2 linked regions of the Streptomyces venezuelae genome follow. The protein of the gene in region 1 interacts with the protein of each later gene in a pairwise test. Links are inferred from orthologs where the notes say so. Each region holds a gene or a part of one and is shown on either strand. Other genes may lie near its edges. The genes, in order: DEJ49_RS22170 and rlmB.

Region 1 (3,221 bases):
CGACGAACTGGTCCATCGCGACGCGCCCCGCGACCGTCCGCAGCTTGCCGTCGACGAGGACGGGGGCCGTGCCGGAGGCGTGCCGCGGGACCCCGTCGCCATAGCCCGCCGGGATGAGGCCGAGGGTCGTCTCGCCGGGTGTGACGTAGTGGTGGCCGTAGCTCACGCCGTGGCCGGCCGGGGCGCGCTTCACGTGGGCGAGCGAGGCGGCGAGCGTCATGACGGGCCGCAGCCCGAAGTCCTGGGAGGTGCCCACCTCGGGGCTCGGCGAGACGCCGTACATCGCGATGCCCGGACGCACGAGGTCGAAGTGCGCCTCCGGAAGCGTCAGCATGCCCGGGGAGTTGGCGATGTGCCGCACCTCGGGGCGCAGCCCCCGCTCCTCGGCGTACGCGACCATCTCGCGGAAGACCGTGAGCTGCGCGGCGATCGACGGGTGCCCGGGTTCGTCGGCGCATGCGAAGTGCGACCAGAGCCCGGTGACCGTGACCAGGCCTTCGGCCTCGGCGCGCAGGACGCGGTCGACGAGGTCGGGCCAGTCGGCGGGCATGCAGCCGTTCCGCCCCAGACCCGTGTCGGCCTTGAGCTGGATACGCGCGGTACGCCCTGCCGCACGCGCGGCGGCCGTCACCTCGTCCAGCGCCCACAGTGCGCTCACCGACATGTCCAGGTCGGCCTCGACTCCCTCGCGCCAGGGCCCGCCGGGCGTCCACAGCCAGCACATGATGCGGCCGGGCAGCCCGGCGGCGCGCAGGGCCAGGGCCTCCTGGGGAGTGGCGGTGCCGATCCACGTGGCGCCGGCCTGGCGTGCGGCCCTGGCGCAGGGCACCATTCCGTGGCCGTAACCGTCCGCTTTCACCACGGCCATGAACGCGGCGTCCGGCGCGTGGGCGCGCAGCGCGCGCACGTTGGCGCGGAGGGCGGCGAGGTCGATCTCGGCCCGGACACGGAAAGGTGCTGTCTCGTTCATCGCGGACAAGTGTCTCAGAGCCCGCCGACACCCCTGCTTCCGCAGGCCTTGGCCCCGGGCGCAAGCCCGGTCAGCTCACGTTGCCGGGCCCTGTGACGCCATGACGCCCCCCCCGGCCTCACCGATCGCCCCTCCCCACCTCCCGCCACATCGCGGGAATCGCGTTCGCCACGTCCTGCGCCCCCACGGGCGCCCCCGCCGACGCGTGCCGCCCGGCGAGCCCATGGAGGTACGCGCCGACCGACCCCGCGTCCCGCGCGTCGAGTCCCGCCGCCAGGAGGGACCCGGCGAGCCCGGACAGCACGTCGCCGCTGCCCGCCGTGGCGAGCCAGGGCGTCCCGGTCGGGTTGACCCGCACCGGACCCTCGCCCGAGGCCACCAGGGTCGTCGACCCCTTCAGCAGCACCGTCGCCCCGTACCGCCGCGCCAGCTCCCGTACGGCGGAGAGGCGCCCCGCCTCGACCTCTTCCCTGGCCACGCCGAGCAGCGCGGCGGCCTCCCCGGCGTGCGGGGTGAGGAGCGTCGGGGCCCGCCGATCCCGTACGTCCCGCTCCCCGGCGAGCCGCAGCCCGTCGGCGTCGATCAGCACGGGCACGTCCGCGGCGAGGACCTCGCCGAGCCGTTCCGCGTCCTCGCCGAGTCCGGGTCCCACGACCCACGCCTGCACGCGCCCGGCCTTGGACGGCGGCCCCGCGGACACCAGGGTCTCGGGGAACCGCGCGATGACGGCGTCCGCGGCGGGCCCCACGTACCGGACGGCCCCCGCTCCCCCGCGCAGCGCGCCCGCGACGGCGAGGACGGCCGCGCCGGGATACCGCTCGGATCCGGCCACGATGCCCACGACCCCGCGCCGGTACTTGTCGCTCTCCCCGCCGGGCACGGGCAGCAGCCGCTCGACGTCCGCGAACTGCAGCGCCTCGGCCTCCGCACACCCCAGTTCCGCCGGTTCGAGCCCGATGTCGACGAGCCGCACGACACCGGCGTACTCGCGGCCCGGATCGATGAGAAGGCCCGGCTTGTACGCGCCGAACGTCACCGTCACATCGGCCCGCACCGCCTCCCCTCGCACCTCACCAGTGTCGGCGTCCACACCGCTCGGCAGGTCCACGGCGACGACCACGGCGTCCCGCACCGCCGCCACGAGCCGCGCGGCGTCCTCCCGCAGCCCACCCCGGCCCCCGATGCCCACGATCCCGTCCACGACGAGTTGGGCCCGTGCGACAACACCCTCGGCCCGCTCCTCGTCGGCGCCCACCACCACGCCCCCGGCGGCCCGCAGCGCGGCGAGCCCCCCGGAGTGCGCACGCTCGGGCGCGAGCAGCACGGCACTGACCCCGGCACCGCGCCGGGCGAGCCGGGCACCGGCATACAGGGCGTCGCCCCCGTTGTCCCCGCTGCCCACGAGCAGCGTGACTCTCGCCCCGTACACCTTGCCGAGCAGCTGGGCGCACTCGGCGGCGAGTCCGGCCGCCGCACGCTGCATCAACACACCTTCGGGCCCCCGGGCCATCACGACCCTCTCGCCCGCCCTGACGCTCTCCACGCTGTACGCAGTACGCATACGCCCAGTCTGCCCCCGCACGGGCGGCGCCCGCCGGACGAGGCCCGCCTATCCCTCCGCCACCACCACCGCGGAGGCGACCCCCGCGTCATGGCTGAGCGACACGTGCCAGGACCGCACCCCCAGCACCGAGGCCCGCTCGGCCACCGTGCCCTTCACCCGGACCCGGGGCTGTCCGCTCTCCTCGACGTACACCTCGGCGTCGGTCCACCGCAGCCCCGCGGGCGCCCCCAGCGCCTTGGCCAACGCCTCCTTCGCCGCGAACCGCGCCGCCAGCGAGGCGATGCCCCGCCGCTCCCCGCCCGGCAGCAGCAACTCGCTCTCCACGAAGAGCCGCTCCGCCATCCCGGGCGTCCGCTCCAGCGCGGCGCCGAACCGCTCGATCTCCGCGACGTCGATGCCAACCCCAATAATCACCGGGTCAGCGTGACACACCCCACCCCCCACCCCACCCCCCGTCCTGTTCAAACAGCCGTAACAATGGACTGTGATCTCTTCGGTCTCCGTGCCCCCGACGGCACCCCGGAGCGCCCACCGGCCCAAGCCGGAGGCGACTCCCTACGTCGACCTCACCCGCACCGAGTGGAGCGCGCTTCGCGAGAAGACGCCGCTCCCCCTGACGGCGGAAGAGGTGGAACAGCTCCGCGGCCTCGGCGACGTCATCGACCTGGACGAGGTCCGCGACATCTA
Region 2 (3,157 bases), 1.2 Mb from region 1 along the record:
ACCGACCGAGGCGGCGACCCGCTGCCAGAGTCCGAGGACCGTCAGGACGCCGACGACGACCTGGAGGAAGGCGATGCACAGGCCGGCGCCCACGGGGTGCTGGAGGGCGAAGTCGCGCAGTGGCTCGGCGAGCGCCCAGGGGTGCAGCGAGTTCAGCCACTTGACCATGGAGCCGCGCTGGCCGCCGTCGAAGTAGACGGGGTCGCAGAGCTTGCCCATGCCGGCGTAGATGGAGATGAACCCGAGGAAGACGCGCATCGGGAGGAGCACGACGCCGAGGTTCATGCGGCGGCCCGGGTAGTAGGCGTGCCGGACGGGGTCCGAGCCGTGCCTGCGTGCCCGCTCGGTGCCGCCCTCCTCGTCGTAAGCGTCGTCGTCGGCGTCTTCGTAACCGTCGTCGCCGTACTCCTGCTCGAACCGCTCGTCGTAGTCGCTGCCGGGCAGCCGCATGTGCGGCAGCATCCGGGTGCCGGGTTCGGGGGTGCGCGGGCCGATGACGGCGGGCGTCTCGACGGTCTCCGGTCCGTCGTCGACGCCGACGCGGGGGATGACCTGAGTGGCGCCCGCGTCCTCCGCGCTGTTGTAGGGACCGGCCTCCTCGGCCGAACGGCGCACGCCGCCGCCGCGCACGGCCTGCAGCAGTCTGATGGCGCCCGTGTCGTCCGGGGCGGACTTCCCGCTCCAGACGACGGGCGCGCGGCGTTTGGCGGCCGCACCGGCCGCGCCGGCGGCGGGCATCCGTGCCGTCCCGTCGGGCATGCCCAAGTGCCGTGAGATACGCGGGGATTGAGTGCGCCCAGCGGCGGGAAGCTGCACGCGGAAACTCGCGTGATTGACGATGACCTGCGCCGGGTCGCTCGGCACCTTCACCATGCTCAGCGCGGGAGCATCGTCAAAACCTGACGAGCTTCCCCCAGTGGGAGTGCGGGGTGTTCTGGTGTCCACACTCATCTAACCGAGTGATGTGTGTTTAGGACACTGCCTTGACCATGGAGAAATGTCCGGACCGCGTCAAAAGATCAACGCGGCCCGGACATCCACGGGGAATCAGGCGCGTCGCCGCGCCGCCTCGTAGAGCACGACGCCCGCCGCGACACCGGCGTTCAGGGACTCCGCGCCACCCGGCATCGGGATGCGCACGCGGAAGTCGCACGTCTCGCCGACGAGGCGCGAGAGGCCCTTGCCCTCGCTGCCGACGACGATGACGACGGGTCCGGACAGCGCCTCCAGGTCACCGACCTCGTGCTCGCCGTCGGCGGCGAGGCCGACCACGGCGACGCCCGCCTTCTTGTACTGCTCCAGGGCGCGCGTCAGGTTCGTGGCGCGGGCGACCGGCGTCCGCGCGGCGGTGCCGGCGGACGTCTTCCACGCGCCGGCCGTCATACCGGCGGCGCGCCGCTCGGGCACGAGCACGCCGTGGCCGCCGAACGCGCAGACGGAGCGGACGACCGCGCCGAGGTTGCGCGGGTCCGTCACGCCGTCGAGGGCGACGATCAGCGGGTCCCGGCCCTCGTCGAACGCGGCGGCGACGAGGTCCTCGGGGTGCGCGTACTCGTACGGCGGGACCTGGAGCACGAGGCCCTGGTGGTTGAGGCCGTTCGTCATGCGGTCCAGCTCCGGGCGGGGGGCCTCCATGAGGTGGATGCCGCCGCGCTCGGCCGCGAGCTGCAGGGCCTCGCGGACCCGCTCGTCGTTGTCGATGAACTGCTGGACGTAGAGCGTGGAGGCGGGCACGCCGTCGCGCAGCGCCTCGAAGACCGGGTTGCGGCCGACGACCATCTCGGAGGTGCCCTTGCCGCCGCGCCCCTTGAGCGTGGCGGGACGGCGTCCGCCCGCGGCCTTCTTGGCCTTGGCGTTGGCGATGCGGTTCTTCACGTGCCCCTTGCGCGCCTCGGCGGGCGGCGTCGGGCCCTTGCCCTCCAGGCCGCGGCGCCGATTGCCGCCGCTGCCGACCTGCGCGCCCTTCTTGCCGGACATGCGGCGGTTGTTAGCGGCCATGACCTACCTGTCTGTCGTGATGCGTGGGCGCGTACGTGCGTACGCGCACGGGTGTACGTCTATGAAGTGTGCCGCCCGGACGGCCGAGAGGCACATCCGGGCGGCACATCGGCTGTGGCCTAGCGCGGGCCGAGCGTCCAGCGGGGGCCGGTCGGGCTGTCCTCGATGACGAGGCCCGACTGGTTGAGCTGGTCGCGGATCGCGTCGGCGGTGCCCCAGTCCTTGCGGGACCGGGCGGCCTCGCGCTGGTCGAGGACGAGGCGGACCAGGGTGTCGACCGCTCCGTGCAGGTCTTCGCCGCGGTCGGTCTCGCCGCCGGCCCAGTGCGGGTCGAGCGGGTCGAGGCCGAGGACGCCGAGCATGGCCCGCACCTCGGCGAGGCGCGCGACGGCGGCTTCCTTGTCGTCGGCGGCCAGGGCGCTGTTGCCCTGCCGGACCGTGGTGTGGACGATGGCGAGCGCCTGCGGGACGCCCATGTCGTCGTCCATGGCGTCGGCGAACGCGGGCGGGACCTGGGCGGCGGGCTCGACGACGCCGCCCGCCTTCTCCACGACGCGCTGCACGAAGCCCTCGATGCGGGCGAACGCGGACTCGGCCTCGCGCAGGGCCTCCTCGCTGTACTCGATCATCGAGCGGTAGTGCGGGGTGCCGAGGTAGTAGCGGAGCACGATGGGTCGCCACTGCTTGACCATCTCGCTCACGAGCACCGAGTTGCCCAGCGACTTGGACATCTTCTCGCCGCTCATCGTGACCCAGCCGTTGTGCACCCAGTAGCGCGCGAAGGTGTCACCGAAGGCCTTGGCCTGCGCGATCTCGTTCTCGTGGTGCGGAAAGATCAGATCGATCCCGCCGCCGTGAATGTCGAATTCACGACCCAGGTACTTGTGCGCCATCGCGGAGCACTCCAGGTGCCAGCCGGGCCGGCCGCGCCCCCAAGGGGTCTCCCAGCTGGGCTCCCCCTCCTTGGCGGCCTTCCACATGGCGAAGTCGCGCGGGTCGCGCTTGCCGGTCTCGCCCTCGCCCGAGGGCTGGCGCAGATCGTCCAGGTCCTGGTTGGACAGCTCCAGGTAACCGGGGAAGGACCGCACGTCGAAGTAGACGTTGCCGTCGGCCTCGTAGGCGTGCCCGCGCTCGATGAGCCCGCGCATCATCTCGACCA

The links.
Region 2: the proteins of DEJ49_RS22170 (region 1) and rlmB interact in binary tests that used the Escherichia coli proteins (3 or more experiments, as listed by UniProt). The link is inferred for Streptomyces venezuelae from one-to-one orthologs.

What each region holds. Positions count from the first base shown.
Region 1 is NZ_CP029191.1:4,858,342-4,861,562, reverse strand. What follows is about bases 311-3,221. They hold DEJ49_RS22170 (NAD(P)H-hydrate dehydratase), read right to left. Parts: upstream 2,532-3,221; coding sequence 1,089-2,531; downstream 311-1,088. Other genes in these bases: coaA (type I pantothenate kinase), read left to right, coding at 3,037-3,221; DEJ49_RS22165 (holo-ACP synthase), read right to left, coding at 2,580-2,948; alr (alanine racemase), read right to left, coding at 311-970. In the rest of the region: more of alr, read right to left, coding at 1-310. UniProt on the Escherichia coli protein: Bifunctional enzyme that catalyzes the epimerization of the S- and R-forms of NAD(P)HX and the dehydration of the S-form of NAD(P)HX at the expense of ADP, which is converted to AMP.
Region 2 is NZ_CP029191.1:3,662,276-3,665,432, forward strand. The notes cover bases 24-2,870. They hold rlmB (23S rRNA (guanosine(2251)-2'-O)-methyltransferase RlmB), read right to left. Parts: upstream 1,999-2,870; coding sequence 1,048-1,998; downstream 24-1,047. Other genes in these bases: DEJ49_RS16350 (DoxX family membrane protein), read right to left, coding at 24-951; cysS (cysteine--tRNA ligase), read right to left, coding at 2,118-2,870. Outside these bases: more of DEJ49_RS16350, read right to left, coding at 1-23; more of cysS, read right to left, coding at 2,871-3,157. UniProt on the Escherichia coli protein: Specifically methylates the ribose of guanosine 2251 in 23S rRNA.